Regions from separate parts of the Rothia sp. HMSC075F09 genome, predicted to be linked through region 1. Evidence: riboswitches for the same ligand, from Rfam matches in the RefSeq annotation. Region 1 holds a riboswitch; the other holds the start of a gene.

Evidence for each region. Region 1 has a riboswitch for thiamine pyrophosphate ahead of HMPREF2749_RS07605 (ECF transporter S component). Riboswitches for the same ligand answer to the same signal wherever they lie in the genome.
Region 2: it holds a riboswitch for thiamine pyrophosphate, as region 1 does, so the genes downstream of both, HMPREF2749_RS00400 (bifunctional hydroxymethylpyrimidine kinase/phosphomethylpyrimidine kinase) here and HMPREF2749_RS07605 (ECF transporter S component) in region 1, are expected to answer to the same signal.

The regions. Positions count from the first base shown of each region.
Region 1 is NZ_KV801798.1:25,567-34,447, forward strand. Features, by position in the region: tRNA gene HMPREF2749_RS07580 (tRNA-Gly) at 580-653, opposite strand; gene dcd (dCTP deaminase) at 807-1,406, shown strand; gene HMPREF2749_RS07590 (septin family protein) at 1,537-2,868, shown strand; gene HMPREF2749_RS07595 (MFS transporter) at 3,032-4,468, opposite strand; gene HMPREF2749_RS07600 (DUF4235 domain-containing protein) at 4,629-4,862, opposite strand; TPP riboswitch at 5,130-5,230, shown strand; gene HMPREF2749_RS07605 (ECF transporter S component) at 5,289-5,921, shown strand; gene HMPREF2749_RS07610 (ABC transporter ATP-binding protein) at 6,024-7,640, shown strand; gene HMPREF2749_RS07615 (energy-coupling factor transporter transmembrane component T family protein) at 7,637-8,434, shown strand; gene HMPREF2749_RS07620 (aminotransferase class IV) at 8,732-8,881, shown strand, end outside.
Region 2 is NZ_KV801763.1:3,774-12,654, reverse strand. Features, by position in the region: gene HMPREF2749_RS00415 (slipin family protein) at 87-860, shown strand; gene HMPREF2749_RS00410 (DUF1275 family protein) at 975-1,442, shown strand; gene HMPREF2749_RS00400 (bifunctional hydroxymethylpyrimidine kinase/phosphomethylpyrimidine kinase) at 2,257-4,014, opposite strand; TPP riboswitch at 4,006-4,204, opposite strand; gene HMPREF2749_RS00395 (ABC transporter ATP-binding protein) at 4,415-6,163, opposite strand; gene HMPREF2749_RS00390 (ABC transporter transmembrane domain-containing protein) at 6,165-8,060, opposite strand; gene HMPREF2749_RS00385 (DEAD/DEAH box helicase) at 8,455-8,881, shown strand, end outside.

The DNA of each region.
Region 1 (8,881 bases):
TAGCACAACTGTGTGGTGAGTTGAACATCCTTCAAGCGTTGTGAGGTGTGTGCGCTTGGCCCGCTATACACTTCCTTCGCTCCTGCAGGGGCACCCGCCCTCGCAGAGCTCGGGCACCCTGATGTCGCTGCAGGAAGGTATAGCGGCACCGCGCTCGCGCAGTTGCGGCAAGCCCTTTCGCGCTGAGCCCGCTGGTAGGCACCCTGACCTCCTAAGCTGAGCCACCACCTCACCCAAATACCTATCCCGTTTCCCGGTGAGCTGTCTGCGGTACCTCACCCGAGTATTCCCCACCCCGCCTCCGCGCACACCCTTCCCAAGCCGAGCAGCCCGCGGCTCGCTCCCGACGCACCCCGCACCCACTACTCCACCTCCCGGAGAGGGGAGAGGATAGTAGGGGAGAGGTCGGTATGTTCCGTCGCGACATCAGGGTGTCCGAAGCGGAGCGAGGACGGGTTCCCTGCAGGAGCAAGGAACATACCGCCTCGACCCGTCCAACCCAAGCCGCATCCTAAACTCTCAGCCCAACCACCGCATCCAACCTAAAAAATAAAGCCCCGCGACGAAGTCCGGGGCTTGTGGAGCGGCTGACGGGAATCGAACCCGCGTATCAGGCTTGGGAAGCGTGCGCTCTACCATTGAGCTACAGCCGCATCCTTTTCAGTGTATCGCGCCTGCTTGTCGAGGGCGAAATGTGTTGCGGCTGTTTGTGTGCCGGGCGCAGGGGTTGAAATGTGATGTAGGCCTGTGTGCTGGGGCTGGTGGATGCCTGCACGTGGGTGGTGTTTGCCAGGTATCCTTTAAACGTGCTTATTTCAGATCGCGATATTCGTCAAGAGATTGCTGATGGGCGCATCGTTCTTGATCCGTTCGATGAGTCGATGATTCAGCCTGCAAGTGTGGACGTGAGGATTGATCGTTTCTTCCGTCTGTTCGATAACCATAAGTACCCGCATATTGATCCTGCTCAGCCGCAGGAGGATTTGACGCGCCTGGTTGAGGTGGCTCCTGATGAGCCGTTTATTCTGCATCCGGGTGAGTTTGTGTTGGGTTCTACGTATGAGAAGGTGACGTTGCCTGATGATGTGGCTGCCCGCCTGGAGGGTAAGTCGTCGCTGGGTCGTTTGGGTCTTCTGACTCACTCTACGGCTGGTTTTATTGATCCTGGTTTTTCGGGGCATGTGACGCTTGAGTTGTCGAATATGGCGACTTTGCCGATTATGTTGTGGCCGGGTTCTAAGGTTGGTCAGTTGTGTTTCTTCCGTTTGAGTAGCCCGACTGAGCATCCGTATGGTTCTGGTGCGTATGGTAACCGTTACCAGGGTCAGCGTGGCCCGACTGCTTCGCGTAGTTATTTGAATTTTCATCAGACGATGATTCCTGCGGATGGTTCTGTGGAGTCTTAGTCTTTCCCGCTTTGGGGTGCGGGCGTGCAGGCTGTGTGTTTGTGCGCCCGCGTTGGGCGGTTTTTCGCCTGTTGTGCTCGTGCGTTCACTCGCGTGCGGGTTTTTATCTCTCACTCTCTAAGGATTTTTGATGAATCTGAAGCCTGTTGTTCTGCGTGTTGCTGGCGCGGAAGTTTCTTTGTATCTGATTGATATGTCGGACTCTTTTGTGGAGCGTTTTAAGAAGGCGTGGGAGCCTCTTGCTCCGGAGTTTTTTGATACTCCTGATGAGGCGTATGCTTCGTTGTCTCGTTTTGATCAGGTGATGTTGGTTCATGCGCCGACTGATGAGTCGGTGATGGATTTGGCGAATCCGTTGATGGGTTCGTTTGATAAGGTTTCGACGCTGCGTGTGGCTGATGATGATTCGGGTATGCAGGATCTGACGAGCCGTATTACGTTGGCGATGATTGAGCAGCTGGTTGGTCGTGGTGTGATGCTGCATGCGGCTGTTATTGGTGACCCTGAGTCGAAGCGCGCTGTTGCGCTGGTGGGTGTTTCTGGTAGCGGTAAGACGACTGCGTCGCGTTTCTTGGGTTCGAAGTTTGCGTACCTGACTGATGAGACTGCGATTATTTCGGATGAGGGCGTTGTGTCGCCGTATCCGAAGCCGTTGTCTGTGATTGTTGACCCGAATGCGCCGAAGGATCAGCAGAACCCGGTGGATTTGGGCCTGAACGTGGTTGATCGTGATGACCTCAGCTATGAGCTGTCGCGTATTGTGTTCATTTCTCGTGATGAGTCGGCTTCGGAGCCGTATTTTGAGCGTGTTCCGCTGCACGAGGCTCTGGTGTTCTTGAGTGAGCAGAGCTCGGGTCTGGCGCGTCACCCTGAGGGTGTTGTGTCGCTGGCTAAGCTGGTGGAGCGTTGCGGTGGCGTGTGGCGCCTGGTGTACTCGGAGGTTGAGGATACTTTGCCGCTGGTTCAGGATCTGCTGAATGGCGGTGAGCTGCCGAATGCTGATGAGGTTGAGAGCCTGGAGAAGTACACGGTTGAGGATCACCTGCCGGGTGTGTTCTTGAACGGTACGATTGCGGTTTCTCGTATGCCGGGTACTTCGGGTGTGCGTGTGGGTGAGGACGGCCCGTTCTTGCTGCTGTGTGACACTGAGCTGAATGAGCTGTCTGATTTTGCGGCTGAGTGCTGGCTGCAGGCTGAGGGCGACATTTCGTACGATGACCTGTTTGCGCGTCTGGCTGAGATCTTTGAGGGTCTGCCTGCGGAGGCGTATGACGAGAACCTGAGCGCTCTGGCGGCTGGTTCGATGCTGTGGGTTCGTGTGATTGATGATCCGCTGATTGATGACGCGACCTGGGCTCAGCTGACCAGCGATGAGGTTCTTGATGAGGAGGAGCAGCAGATTGCGCTGGATTCCTCTGAGGACGCTGTTTCTGATGATGAGGACGACGTGGTGGAGGACTAGCCGCCGCGGCTCTCCGCTGATGAGCACCGCCGAATAAGCACTGCTTAAGCACGAAGGAGGGGCGGGTAGAAGATGATCTTCTACCCGCCCCTCCTGTTGCGTTCGCGAGGTTGCGTTTGCGGGGTGCGGAGAGCTTAGCCCCGCGCAGCCTTACTGAGCCGCTTTACTGGCCAGCCTTGTCGCGGCGCTTCTGTTCACGCTTCTGCTCGCGGCGAGCCGCACGCATACGCAGCGGACCGGGCGCCTTCACCGGCAGCAGCAGGAGCAGACCCGCCACCACAACAATCAGAATACCGAGCACACCCCAAATCTGCGCGCCCATGATGCTCACGCACAGACCGAACAGCATCGGCGCCAGGAAGCTGGTGGCACGACCGGTGGTCGAGTACAGACCGAACAGCTCACCCTCAGTGCCGGGGTCCGCCAGACGCGCCAGGAAGGTGCGGGACGCCGACTGCGCCGGACCCACGAACAGGCACAGCAGCAGGGCGCATACCCAGAACACGCCCGGTTCGGGGAAGAACATCAGCGGGGTAGCCGCCAAGATAATGCCGACCAGCGAGATAACAATAATCGCCTTCGGGCCCAGGTAGTCATCCAGGTAGCCGCCCAGGATCGCGCCAGCCGCCGCGACAGCGCTACCGGCAATACCGAACAGGATCACCTCGGAAGTGCTGAAACCGAACGTGCCCGCCGCAAGAATACCGCCGAACGTAAAAATACCGGACAGACCATCACGGAACACCGCCGAAGCAATCAGGAACCACAGGGTCTGCGGGGACGTCATCTTCAGCCGCTTAATGGTGCGCCACAGCGCCTTGTAGGAGGCGAGCAGACCGCCCTGACGAGCAGGGGAGAAACGCTCCAGACCCAGCTCCAGGAAACGTAGCTCGCGGGTGGGTAGCACCTCCGGCAGGAAGCGCTCGCGGGTGCGCATACGCACCAGCAGGGGCACACAGAAGATGAGGCACCATGCGGCGGCGAACAGTGCAACCGCACGGATATTCAGGGCGTTCTCGGTGGTCAGGCCGAGCACCTCGGGGGTAAGCACAAAACCCCACAGCACCACAGCCAGCGCCAGGATGCCGCCAATGTAGCCGGCAGCCCATCCAGCGCCCGAAATCTTACCGATATTGTCCGGGTTAGAGATGCGCGGCAGCACGGCGTTATAGTTCACGTACGCGAACTCGCTGAACACGCTCGCTGCAGAAATCAGGGCGACACCCAGCCACAGGTACTGCGGGGTGGGAGCCACGAAGAAGCACGCCGCCATCGAAGCGACCAGCAGTAGCGTGTTCACGCCGAGCCAGAAGATGCCGCGGCCAGACTTGTCGTTACGCTGACCGGTCACCGGCGCCAGAATCGCAATGAGGAACCCTGCAATGGTCAGACCCAGAGACAGCGCCGAGGAGGTCTCTTCGGGAGTGCCGAAATAGCTACTGGTCAGGTACACGGTGAAGATGAAGGTCATCATAATCGAGTCGAAGCTCGACGAACCAACATCCCACATGACCCAGGACGCGACCGAACGGCGGCTGTTCGCGTGGTCAACGACCCTACGCGGAGCCTTCGTCTTACGGCGGGGAGAAGAAATAGTCATAGTTGTGCTTTCGGATGCCGAGGTGGCGCTTCAGCGTAGCGGCGGCGTGAAACCGGCTGAAGTGGGGCGGGCGTGCTGAAGATGGAACACCAGGCGGTACGTACCGAGTGGAGATACGTACCGCCTAGTTCATGAACTTTCGCGCGGAAGGCGCAAAGTCTTAGTTGAAGAAACGACGCTGCAGGCGAGCAATACCGAAGCTCACTACAGCACCGACGACGGAGGTCAGAACGGTCCAGAGGATGACCTGACGCAGGGTGTCTTCAGAGTCGTGGGAAATGGCGGGAGGCTGGTTGCCGGTAGCCTTGGTCCAGGCTGCGCCCAGACCCTTACCAACCAGGGCAGTAGCGCCCATGTTGATACCCGCAATGGCAAGCTTAGCGACGGGGTTCATGTGTATCTCCTTAGCTGTATACGATGCGGCGTCCTGCCCGTGAACCCCTTCGGGGTTGGGTGAGAAAAGAGCGCCACTCCCTAGCGTATAGGGTTTAAGGCGTTCGTGCCGCCTTGGAGCCGCTCCGTCCCAAAATTGTACACCGTGCAATTCTGTAATGTGGGCAGAAGAAGAAAACAAAAAGCGGCAAATTGGCACGAACAGCCAGACACGCCTACAATCGAACCTGGGCTTCCACCTGCACCACAACGGTACGGACAAGGAAGCCCACAACGACAGGGGAGCGCCACCGAGGCGCTGAGAGTGCTAAGCAGACCCTCGAACCTGATCCGGTTAGTACCGGCGTAGGGAGTCGAATTTCTTCTCAATGCCCTCGTCCAATCAGAGGGCGAGGACATTCCCCTTCCAACGACGGAAGGATCACCAATGTCACAGAACGCAACCCCCGCCTCCCAGGCATCTAGCCAGGCAGAATCGAAGAAGCCGAACCTGCGCTGGCGAGTCAACGAAATCGTTATCGCCGCAGTTATCGCAGTAGCCTGCGCCGTCATCTTCTGGATCTGGGACATCGCAGTCGGCCCCGCCGCCAAAACTGCACTCGTAGCAGCACCCGAATTCCGCCCCATCGTCGCCGGCGCATGGCTGCTTGGCGGCACCCTCAGCGGCCTGCTCATCCGCAAGCCCGGTGCGGCACTCTTCGGTGAAATCGTCGCAGCATTCATCTCCGTGCTCTTCACCGGCGGCGCGTGGAGTGGTGAAATCCTGATTGCCGGCTTCTTCCAGGGCGTTGGCGCTGAAATCGCCTTCGCAATCTTCCGCTACCGTCGCTGGGACGCATTCGTAGCAGTCTTCGCCGGTGCGCTCAGCGGCCTGTTCATGGGTGTTAACGAAATCTTCATCTACTACCCCGACATGGAACCGGTCAAGGCAATCATCTACGTAGCGTGCGCCGTCATCTCCGGCGCAGTGATCGCAGGCTTCCTCGCATGGATTCTCGTGCAGAACCTCGCCAAGACCGGTGTGCTCTCCTCGCTGGCATCCGGCAAGACCCGCCGCTAACCACCAGCAACTATCCACCGGCTAGTCACTCACCACGAGTCACTCACCACGAGTCATCACTCGGCACACTACAGCAGCCACACAAAAGGCTAAGGAACCATCATGGAAGCAACACCGCGCGGGGCGCGCATCGAGCTCAACAACTTCAGCTGGCACCACCCCGGCCGCCCAGAACCCGTCATCAGCGGACTCAACCTCACCATCAACCCCGGTGAAAAAGTCCTGCTGCTGGGCACCTCCGGCGCCGGCAAATCGACGCTCCTGCACGCCATCGCCGGTGTGCTCCACGATGACGACGGCGAATCCGCCGGCGGCACCATCACCATCAACGGGCAAGCACCCGCCGAAGCGCGCGGCACCGCAGGCATGATGCAGCAGGACCCCGAATCCTCCATCGTCATGGCAACCGTCGGCAACGACGTCGCCTTCGGCCCCGAAAACCTGCGCGTACCCCGCGAAGAAATCTGGGACCGCGTCACCGAAGCCCTCACCGCAGTAGGGCTCAACCACCTGCCCCTCGACCACCCCAGCAGCGCACTATCCGGCGGGCAGAAACAGCGCCTCGGCCTGGCGGGCATCCTCTCGATGCACCCCGGCGCCATGATCCTCGACGAACCCACCGCCAACCTAGACCCCTCCGGCGTGCAGGAGGTGCGCGACAGCATCCTTTCCGCCGCGGAGGCGACTGGCGCGACCCTGCTCGTCGTAGAACACCGCGTGAGCATCTGGGCGCCGCACATGGACCGCATTATCGTGCTCGGCGAAGGCGGCACCATCACCCACGACGGCGCACCCGACACCGTGCTCACCGAAGCACGCCAAGAACTCATCGACGCGGGCGTGTGGGTACCCAACTACGTGCCGCGCGCGCCGCAGAACGGTGATATTGCGGGCGGCGACGTTGCGGGCAATAGCGAGCACGGCGAAGCGCTACTGCGCGCCGAAAACCTCAGCATCACCCGCGCACAACCCACCCCCAAACAACGACGCGCCCGCCGACGCACCATCAAACGCCTCGGCGACACCCCCGCACCTGCACCGGTTGACCTGCCCGTACTTCGCGGCGGCATCAACCTCACCCTGCACGCCGGCGAACACCTCAGCGTGCTCGGCCCCAACGGCGCCGGCAAATCAACCCTAGCCCTCACCCTCGCAGGGCTCCTCACCGCGCCCGACGGCACCCTCACCGCCACCGACGCGCTGCGTAACCACGGCGGTCAGACTGCACACTGGGACGTGCCCACCTGGACCCCCGCCCAAATGCTCAGCCGCATCGGCTACGTCTTCCAAGAACCCGAATACCAATTCATCCGCGGAACCGTACGCGAAGAACTCGAACTCGGCCCCCGCCGACTCGCCGCACTCACCCGCAACCCCCTCAACGAAGACGAGCTCGCCGCCCGCACCAATGACCTAGCTGCCCGCCTACGCCTCACCCACCTACTCGACGCGAACCCCTTCACCCTCTCCGGCGGCGAAAAACGCAGGCTCTCCGTCGCCTCCGCACTCGCCACCGCACCCAAAATCCTCATCCTCGACGAACCCACCTTCGGCCAAGACGCACGAACCTGGGCAGAACTCGTCGACCTCATCCGCGAACTACTCGCAGGCGGCACCGCCATCATCTCCATCACCCACGACGAAGACTACACCGCCGCACTCGGCGGCAACCACATCACCCTACCCGCCCTCACCACCCCCGGAAAGGAGAACGCATGAACACCGACTTCTTCGGCACCATCGACCGAACCAGCTACTTCAGCAACCTCAACGCCGGCGTAAAACTCATCGTCTCCTTCACCCTCATCATCGCCGCACTCATCGTGCGCGACCCCCTCACCTCCGGAATCCTCTTCGCCCTCGAACTCCTCGGATTCATCCTCGTCGGATTCCGACCCGTCAACGTCCTCACCCGCTTCTGGCCCATCCTCATCGCCGTCATCACCACCGGCTGGTCTGTCGCCATGCTCAGCGCCAAAACCGGCGACGTGATCCTCAACCTCGGCTTCAACACCATCACCACCGACTCCGCAGCCGTCGGCGCAGCCATGATGATCCGCTCCCTCGCCATGGTCCTACCCACCCTCGCATTCGTACTCACCACCGACCCGACCGACCTCGGCGACTCCCTCGCACAAACCTTCAAACTACCCTCCCGGTTCGTGCTCGCCACCGTCGCCGCACTCCGCCTCGTCGGCATCCTCTTCGCCGAATGGAACGCCCTCGGCCAAGCACGACGCGCCCGCGGACTCGGCGCAGGCCAATCCCTCATTGGGCGTGCACAAACTTTTGGTGGGCAAAGCTTCGCCCTGCTCGTGCAGGCTATCCGCCGCGGCTCCCGCCTCGCCATCACCATGGAGGCGCGCGGCTTCGGCGCGGGCGAACGCACCTGGGCTCGTGTGCCGTCCTATTCGCCGCGTGATGTGCATGTGAGCATTGCTGCCGCCGTCATTATCGCTGTTGCGTACGGTGCATCTATTGCGGCGGGTACGATTCAGTTCCTCTGGGCCTAGACCGTTCCGTTTCTGGTTTCGCTTTCGTGGTTCCGCTTGGGAAGCGGTATTCGCCCTCGTTCCTACAGGGAACCCGTCCTCGCTTCGCTTCGGGCACCCTGATGTCACTACGGACGATACCGTCTTCCCGCGCTGGGACACGGGTAGGGAGGCGCCCGCACTCTTCCTTCGCTGCGGAGAGCGTCCGGGCTGACACCCTGAGGGCGCTTCCGGAAAATGCGGCTACACCCGCTACTACTGAACAGGAAGGTACGGCACCTCCTGCCTACGGTTCGGCTGCGAACGTACAATAAGACTATGTCTAGTACCGTAATTCTTCTGAACGAGCAGAACCCGCAGGGCATCTTCGTTGACCCGTCCGTGCCCCTCATCAGCGTTGATGATCAGGGCTTCACCCGCGGCGACGGCGTCTTCGAGACTATGCTGTCCGTCAATCGTCGCGTGCGT
Region 2 (8,881 bases), on a different contig from region 1:
ACCTACACCCTTACTACCTGCACCGTACGAGGCGCGGGCAGGTGGGCACACATACCGTCCTCCCCCAATACTTGTGAAGGAAAACCATGGATCCCGTCACTCTGGCAACTATCCTCATCCCAGTTGCCGTCATTGTTCTTTTTATTCTGATTCGTATGTTCCGCGTCATCCCCGAATACGAGCGTGGCATCTCCTTCCGTTTCGGCCACCTGCGTTCGGAGCTGAAGCCCGGCCTGAACGTCGTATTCCCCCTGGTTGATTCCCTGCAGCGCGTTGACATGCGTGTTATCACCCTGACCATTCCCCCGCAGGAAGTCATCACTAAGGACAACGTTCCCGCCCGCGTGAACGCCGTGGTCCTCTTCCGCGTGACCAACGCCAAGAATGCCGTGCTTGAGGTCGAGAACTACCCCATTGCCACCAGCCAGATTGCGCAGACCACCCTGCGTTCTCTGCTCGGCCGCGTTGACCTGGACACCCTGCTCGCACACCGCGAAGACCTGAACGAGGACCTGCGCTCCATCATCGGCTCCCGCACCGAGCCGTGGGGTATTCAGGTGGAGCTCGTCGAAATTAAGGACGTTGAGATTCCCGAGGCTATGCAGCGCGCCATGGCTCGCGAGGCTGAGGCTGAGCGTGAGCGCCGCGCAAAGATCATTTCGGCACGCGGTGAGCTGGAGGCCTCCAGCGAGCTGAAGGAAGCATCCGACATTCTGAGCCAGTCCCCCGCCTCCCTGCAGCTGCGTTACCTGCAGACCCTGCTGGAGCTGGGTGCCGACCAGAACTCGACCGTGGTCTTCCCGCTGCCCATGGACGTGATCGGTCCGCTTGTGGGTGCGCTCAAGGGTGAAAGCAAGTAGACTGTAGACCTTGCATCTTCTGAGGCACCTACGTGCCTATCGCAAAAACCTCGAGTACCATAGGTGCTCGAGGTTTTTGCATGCCCGGATCTTTTTTCACCACCGAGGACCACGATGACTGCCCGCTTTGCACTTTTTCTTTCCAGGATTCCAACTCCGCGCCGCTACGGGCGGATTATGGCGCTTCTCTTAGCATCCCTGGGTGGAGCGGTAGATGTTTTCTCTCATATTCATTACAAAGCTTTGGTTGCCACGCAGACCGGTAATTTTATCCTTCTCATTGCTGATATGAGTCACAGTTCGCAGCACGCTATTCACCTGCGTTGGCTCTCAGTGATTTTCTTTAGCCTGGGGTACCTGGGCGGTCATCTTCTGCACGATCTTTTGGGGCAGAGGGCACACCTGAAACACTGGCGTATTTTTACTCTGGTGCCCTTCCTCCTCGTCTGTTTTGTGACTCCTCTGATTCACCGGGTGAGCGAGCACGGGGTTCAGGTGGGGGCGTTAGCGTTCACTATTGGCCTGCTCATTCATGCACTTGCAGACACCCGTATTGGTGAGAACCGTTTTCCCTGTTTATGACCAGCGGAAATTGGCGCAAAATGTTAAGCGCCTGGTACACGGCCGGTGCCCTCTATACCCGTGCTATAGCTAATGCTTGCAGCACCCGGAGGGAGCGTGTTGTTAGAAGGCGTGTTGAGGCTCGTCACCCGTCAGCGGATACCTCCCCCGCCCTGCCTGAGGACGAAGGACGCCGCACCCGCAGACGTGCTCTGATGACGGCTTTAGATTACTCCCTGGTGGTCGGGGGATTTGTCGCCGGTGTGATTGCGATGGCTCTCCTAGATCATCTGGTAGGTAGTATCTCTCTGTGGTTTGTCGGGTGTTTGGCAGTTGGAGCGTTCTGGGTGGGGTTCCGGGCCGAGAAAAATGAAGATGCGGATAACGAAGCTGAGGCTCAGAGCTAATCCAGCTCCCCTTCCCTGATGTACTAGCCTGATGCACTAGCCGCGGCGGCTGATTCGCAATGGTTAGACATATAGAAATATCCCGTGCAGATGAGAGTATCTGCACGGGATATTTCTATGCCGAACATTCTTCGCGAAAGCGAGAAGGAAGGCGTTTGGCCCGCCGCGGGGGTTGGATGAGGTGGTTGCGACGGGCCAAACTGGTCGGTTACACGCCGTAGAGGTGCGGGCGCGGCAGGTACATCAGCCAGTTGGGTGAGGGCCGGAATCCTGCCGCTAACGGTTTTCACCGACGCCTTAAGCATAACCGGCAAGGCTCCCGAACCTGCGGTAGCTTGAGTGAAGCATCAATCACCCATCTCACGCCATGCCGGGGCGGTATTCAGCCCAAAAATCGGCGCCTATCATCTAGCGCAGCGCCCGGCAAACTAACGCAATGCTCGGTGTGCCTGGTCAAAGAACTCACGCTCGTACACGCACGCCGACAGGTACGCCTGCGCCGCACGCACACGCTGAGCCGGTGAAGCCGCCTCGAACGCACGCTCCACCTCCGCGAGGCTACGTGCCACATCCGCGGCGAACTCTTCGCCACCGTACATGCTCAGCCACTCCGCGTACGGGTGGTCCGCGTGATTCTGCGAGGAGAGCACAGCGCCCACCTCTTCGTACAGCCAGTAGCAGGGCAGGATTGCCGCGGCACCGACCACGTAATCATCACCGGCAGCGGAGGCACGCAGGAAATTCGTGTACCCCATCGTAATCGGCGAGGGCCCACCCAGACGCGCACGGTTAGCCAGCCAGCCCTCGTGCAGCTGCGATTCGGCGGCAATCGCCTCATGCGCGCCAGCTGCCCAGTGCACCTGCGCCTCAGCGGTGTCAGCACGCGCCGAGAGAGTCGCGAGCGCACGCGAATAATCACGCAGGTAGAGGGCGTCCTGGTCCAGGTAGAAGGCGAACAGGTCCTCGTCGAGGGTGCCGTCACCGAGGGCGCGTACGAAAGGCAGGTCCAGGATCTGGTGCCAGGTTTCGCCACCGGCTGCCCAGAGGGCGGCGGTCCAGGGACCGGCGGGCTTTACGACGGCTTCACCGGCGGGTACGGGGCTGACCGGCAGCAGACGCTCCGGGCTGGTGCCGTCCAGAGTATTGCCCTCAGAGTCGGTGGTGGCGAGCAGGTGATGCCACGGGTACGCGGAGGCGGCAGCCTCCAGACGGCGGGCACGGGCGGCGTGGTCCACCGGGCCGTGGCCCTCACCGGAGCCGACCTGCAGACCGGCACCTGCGGCAATGGATTCGTGGAGCCAGCGGGTGCTCCACTGCAGGGCGCGGTGGGTGTCTTCGCTGGTCAGAACGCTCTGCTGGCCTGCGGTGTGTTCTGCGACTTCGGCGTGCTGGAGCAGCTCCACTCCCAGGCGGGTTGCCAGCGATGAGGACAGGGAGCATCCGGTGCCGTGCGTATTGCGGCTGTCCAGGCGCGGGGTGCGCACGTGCGCGCAGGTGCCGTCCGGGAAGACCGCGGTGTTACCGGCGTCCTGACCGCACAGGTGGCCGCCCTTCACAATCACGGTGGTTCCGGTCGCCGCCGCAAGGTTCGCCGCCTGCTCATGCGCCTCATCGAAAGTCTGAGCGGGCTCCTTCTCACAGAGCACGGCGAGCTCCGGAATGTTCGGGGTAATCACATTCACGAGCGGCACGAGGTCGCGCAGCGCCTGCTCCGCTTCCGCCTGCAGCAGGCGGTCACCGCTGGAAGCAATCATGACCGGGTCGAGCACGACCACGGGCACGGGATGCTCGCTCAGCCAGGTGCGGACGGTGCGAATCGTGTCTGCGTCGCCGAGCATGCCGATTTTCACGGCGTCAACCGTGACGTCATCAAAAACGGCGGCAAGCTGCGCGGTCAAAAATTCCAGGGGCGGGGTGAATACTTCACGAACCCCGCACGTGTTTTGGGCGACCAGTGAGGTGGTCACACACATGCCGTAACCGCCGGATGCGGCAATGGACTTGAGGTCCGCCTGGATACCTGCACCGCCGGAGGGGTCGGTTCCCGCAATGGAGAGAACCCTCGGCACCCGAGCTGTCTGGGGTACCCCGGATGCTCCGGAGGCGCTCGCGCCGGGTGCAGGGTTGGAGAGGGTCGAGGGGTTGGAGGTGGGTGCGCACGAGGGCGCGGTAGGCTGCTCTGCCATGATCGATAATCCCTTCGCTAGTTCGAACTAGAGCAGGTTCAATGGGTGATTCTCTCAGCCTTGAGTGTTATTACGCCGTTTCGTGCGCCCGCTGTGCTGTAGCTCTTCGCTGTGCCGTAGCCCTTCGTTGGGCGGTCAGTTGGGCGGGTTAGCGGGTCGCGGGCGTCTCAAGGCACCCCATATCGCTCTGCCAGGTTATCACAATGATTCTCCGTAGCTAAAAGTTCTGCGGGTAACAAGTGAATCTCTCCGAAATTTTCGTTTGAGTCTTGCACTCTTGCGAGTGCTCCCGCCGCCGATTTCAGTGCACCCTTGTACGGAAACCACCCGTTAAACACGTAGTGCCCGGCACCGCTTCACACGGTACCGGGCACTATCAGCCGGGCACTATCAGCCGGGTTTAGGTCAGGGCGAAAATCTCTGCCGGTGAACCCTCCGCAATGATCCTACCCTCGTGCAGCAGGACCGCGCGGTCAGCCAGCGAGGCGATACGCGCATCGTGCGAAATGATCAGCACCGCACGGTTCGCCAGCACGGCGCTCAGGGACTCGGTTGCGTCCGCGAGCTCCAGCTGGGTGGTGGACTCGTCCAGAATCACGGCGTGCGGGTCAGCAAGCACAATACGTGCCAGCGCCAGCTGCTGAATCTGGTCGCGGGTCAGCGGCGAATCCGCGCCGCTCACGACAGTATCCATGCCCTGCGGCAGGTCGCGCCACCAGCGGGCACCGATAGCGTCCAGTGCCTCGCCCATCTGCTCGACGGTTGCATCCGGCACGACCACCGTAAAGTTATCGGCGAGAGTACCGAAGAAGACGTGCGCTTCCTGGGTGCAGACCAGCAGGCGCGGGCGGCCGTCGGCGGCGGCATCGGTCGGGAAGTCGCCGTGACCGACCGGGCGACCCATCACGGTGATGGTGCCGTCCAGGGCGGTCAGCGAACCACCAATCAGACGAGCCAGGGTGGTCTTACCCGAACCGGAACGGCCCACCAGGGCGAGCGCCTCACCGCGGCGAATCTTCAGGTTGATACCTTCCAGAACGAGGGCGTCGGGCGAGTAGCCGTAGGAGACGTCGGTGCAGTCAATGGCGTACTGCGGGTCCTTCACGGCTTCATCCGAGACGGCGGCGAACGCTTCGGCACGGTGCTGTGCACGCGCCTCACGCTGCTTCTTCGCCAGGGAGACCACACCGAACACGCGGCCCATGTTCACGAGCATGATGCGCAGGCTGCTGACGTGGTGGTTCAGCATGTCGGCGAGGATTCGCAGGCTGAAAACCATGACCGAGGCGGTCGCTACGGCGCCCCAGGAAGCCCAGCCGAGAGCCACGCAGGCGGCGCCCCAGAGCATGCACAGAACCGTCGGGATCCAGGCGTTAATAGCGTCCACGGTGAAGTACAGCTGGCGGATGCGCACCATGCCCAACTGCGCGGCAAACTGGCGCTTGTTCTCACCGGCGAAGGCGTCTTCGCGGGCGGTGTGAACGCCCAGCTCACGGATCGTGGAGGTGCCGCGAATGTTCTCGGTCAGCACGCTGTTGAGGTCGCTCACGCGCTCCTGGGCGGTCTGGTTGCGTGCCGCCATGAGCGGTAGCATCTTCGACATGATGAGGGCAAGACCGGCAATCATGGGCAGCATAATCAGACCCATTGCGGGGCTCACAAACGCCAGGGAGATCGTGGAAACCAGGAAGTACAGGACCACGTAGATTGCACCGAGAAGGTCTGTGCTGACAGCGTTTGCTGCCGAGGACAGGTCGTCGGTCACGCGGGTGAGCAGGTCGCCGCTGCCGGCTTCTTCCACGGTGCGTGCATCCAGGTCGAGGGTGCCGTCGAGGGTGTCCTGGTTGGCATCACGGGTGACGAGCGCACCCAGTCGGGCCGCACTGTACGAGGAGACCATGAGGGTTATCGCCTGCACGATGAACGCCGCCAGGATAATCAGAATCGGCTGCCACGGGTAGCTGGAAAACTTGCCCGCCACCACGTCGTCCACGGTGGCACCAATCTGCAGGGGCACCACCGCACCCATGAGGGTGCTGACCATGTAAATGACGAAGGTGTAGAGGGCTCGTCCCTTATGCACTGCGAGGTAGTTCCACATGCGGCGTGCCACGTAGGCGGGGGTTTCGATGGGGAGCTGCTTTGCCATGCTAGTTCACCTCCTGATTCTGAGTGGTTTCGGTCTGAGCAGTTTCAGACTGAGCGGTTTCCGGGTAGCCGTCGCGTTCCATGCGGCGGGTCGTCTCCGCGGTCGTGGAGACAACGTAGACCTGCTCCAAATCCTGTAGCAGGCCGGGGTAGCCGACGGGCAGGCGGTCGCTACCGATCTGGGTTTCCATCGCATCGTAGATGTAGCGCTGGCTGGGTTCGTCCACGGAGTTCAGCGGCTCGGTCAGGATGAGCACCTGCGCGTCCTGTGCGAGTGCGCGGGCGAGCGCCAGACGCTGACGCTGACCACCGGAGAGGTTCGCGCCTTCGCTGGTGATGCGGGCGGCGAAGTAGTCTTCGGGGTTGCGTCCGCCCAGCCGGTAGGCGATTTCGCGGGAGTCGGTAATCTTCAGCAGTTCCTCATCCTTCGCCTGTGCCAGCTCCTCGTCGGGGTTCGGCACGGTGCCCAGGCGCAGGTGCTCCTGCAGGGTTCCCGCAAAAATCATGGGGTTGGGTTCGCTCAGCAGCACGCGGCGGCCGGAGGCGTCCTTGAGGTCCTCTCCCCCGCGGCGTAGGGTGCGGGCGAGCGCCTCGGCGTAGTCTTGCGCGGTGAGGTTGTAGTCGCGCGGATTGACGTACACGATGCGCGGGTTGCTTGCACCGGCGGGGGCAACGGGTACGGGCACCTTCAGGGTGCTCGCCTCGACTGCCTGTTCGGCGCGTGCCAGCTGCGCCATTTCTTCGTCGGTGCGCGGGCTCTTCAGCACGCCCTGGCGTACGCCCGCGTGACCTTCGAGACGGGCGACCTTGGCGAGCGCAATCTTGGCGTATCGCCATGCGGTGAGGAAGTTCTGGGTAATCCAGATGGGGCCGCCCATCATCGCGATAATGGAGGCGACGGTCACCAGGGACGCGGCGGGTGTGTCGGATACCCAGCGGCCGTTTTCGACGTGGCCGGTGAGGGCAAAGCCGATGCCGAGCAGGGTCACGGCACCGCCGAGCAGCGCGCGGATGAGGAACATCCAGCGGTGCGTCTTTTCGTAGCGCATGTAGCTGTCGAAAACTTCGTCGGTGCCGCGGTGGTAGCGTTCACGCATCTGCTCTTCGGCGCCGAGGCCGGCGATGGTGCGCAGACCGGTGGCGATGTCGGAGGCGCGTGAGGAGGCTTCGCCGTCCTTTTCACGGTATTCGCCGATTTTGGATTCGAGGAAGGTCGAGTACCAGGCGATGACGCCGACCACAATGAGCGTGCCGATAAGGGTGACGACCGCGGTGACGGGGTTGATGAGCCAGAGCTGCACGGCACCGAGGGTCGCGATAATCATGGCGTTGACGAATAGCGGCAGTGAGAAGTAGACGTCCGTGATGCGGCGTACGTCTTTGTTCATGACGGTGACTGCTTCGCCGGAGTCTACGCCGGTGCGGGTTTTGCCCATGAGTCGGTTGATGTAGATGCGCCAGTCGCGGCCGAGTTCTGCACTGAGGGTCATGGAGGTACCCCAGCCAAAGAACTCGTTAATCACGATGAAGGTGATAGATGCGATGACGACCCAGAACATGGGCCAGGCGTCGGGTGCTTTGCCAGCGATGTGCTGGTTGATGAATTGACCCACCATGACGGGGATCAGGATTGCGCCAATACCTGCGGTAGTTTCACCCACGATGGGGATTGCCCAGCGGTGCCAGGGGTATTTGTGTCCGGGCGCGGTGACGCGCAGGGCGAGGCGCTTTTTGAGGGCTTCTTCTTCGGCCTTGCGCAGTTCGCTGCCGGTTATTTCCGGTGCAGATTTTTTCTGAGCGGCTTTTTCCTGCGTGGTTTTGTTATGCATGGATTCTTCATGCGTAGCTTCTTCACGCGCGGCGTTTTCTTGTGCCTTGTCAGCGTTGTATTCAGTCATTCAACGTCTCTCCTTTCTCTTACCCTATTCCTTTATCAATGTGGCACGCAACACTATTTACGCAATAGATGGGCGTGTCGTCATTTATGCAACGTATTTTGGGGCGTGTATCGACCGCACAGTATGGTCCGGCATCAATCGGCGGACTTGAACCTAGGCGGTAATTTATGCGGCATGGAACCCTGCGGTGTGAGGCTCTGCAGTGTGGAGCCCTGTGCCTTTGACCTTCTGAGCGCCAGGTTGTGCATCACTGCATCTAAAACGCTTTATTCCACCCTACCTGAACTTTAGGTTTTCCCGCATTAGAGCACGCGACTTTGCACCTATGCCGAGTTGTTCCCTCGTAACGATAACGCCCCCGCGCCCGCGCTATTCCCGATAGACTGGAATCCTCATGAGTATTTTGAATTTTCTTTCTCCCTCGCTGGGTGAGAATCCCGGCGACTACAATCGACGCGATTTTAAGAGCAACCCCCTCACCGCCGAAGAAATCTATGAGGCGTTCACCGAGTGGATTTCGACCCGCGGTATGACCCTGTACCCCGCCCAGGACGAGGCCGTTCTGAGCATTGCCGCCGGACATAACGTGGTGCTGGCAACCCCGACCGGTTCCGGTAAGTCCACGGTGGCTGTTGCCGCGCATTTTACGGGCCTGGCGACCGGTCAGCGCTCCTACTACACCGCCCCCATTAAGGCGCTGGTATCTGAGAAGTTCTTTGACCTAATCAATATTTTTGGCGCCGAGAACGTGGGCATGATTACCGGCGACTCCGCCATTAATACGGAGGCGCCCATTATCTGCTGCACCGCGGAAATTCTCG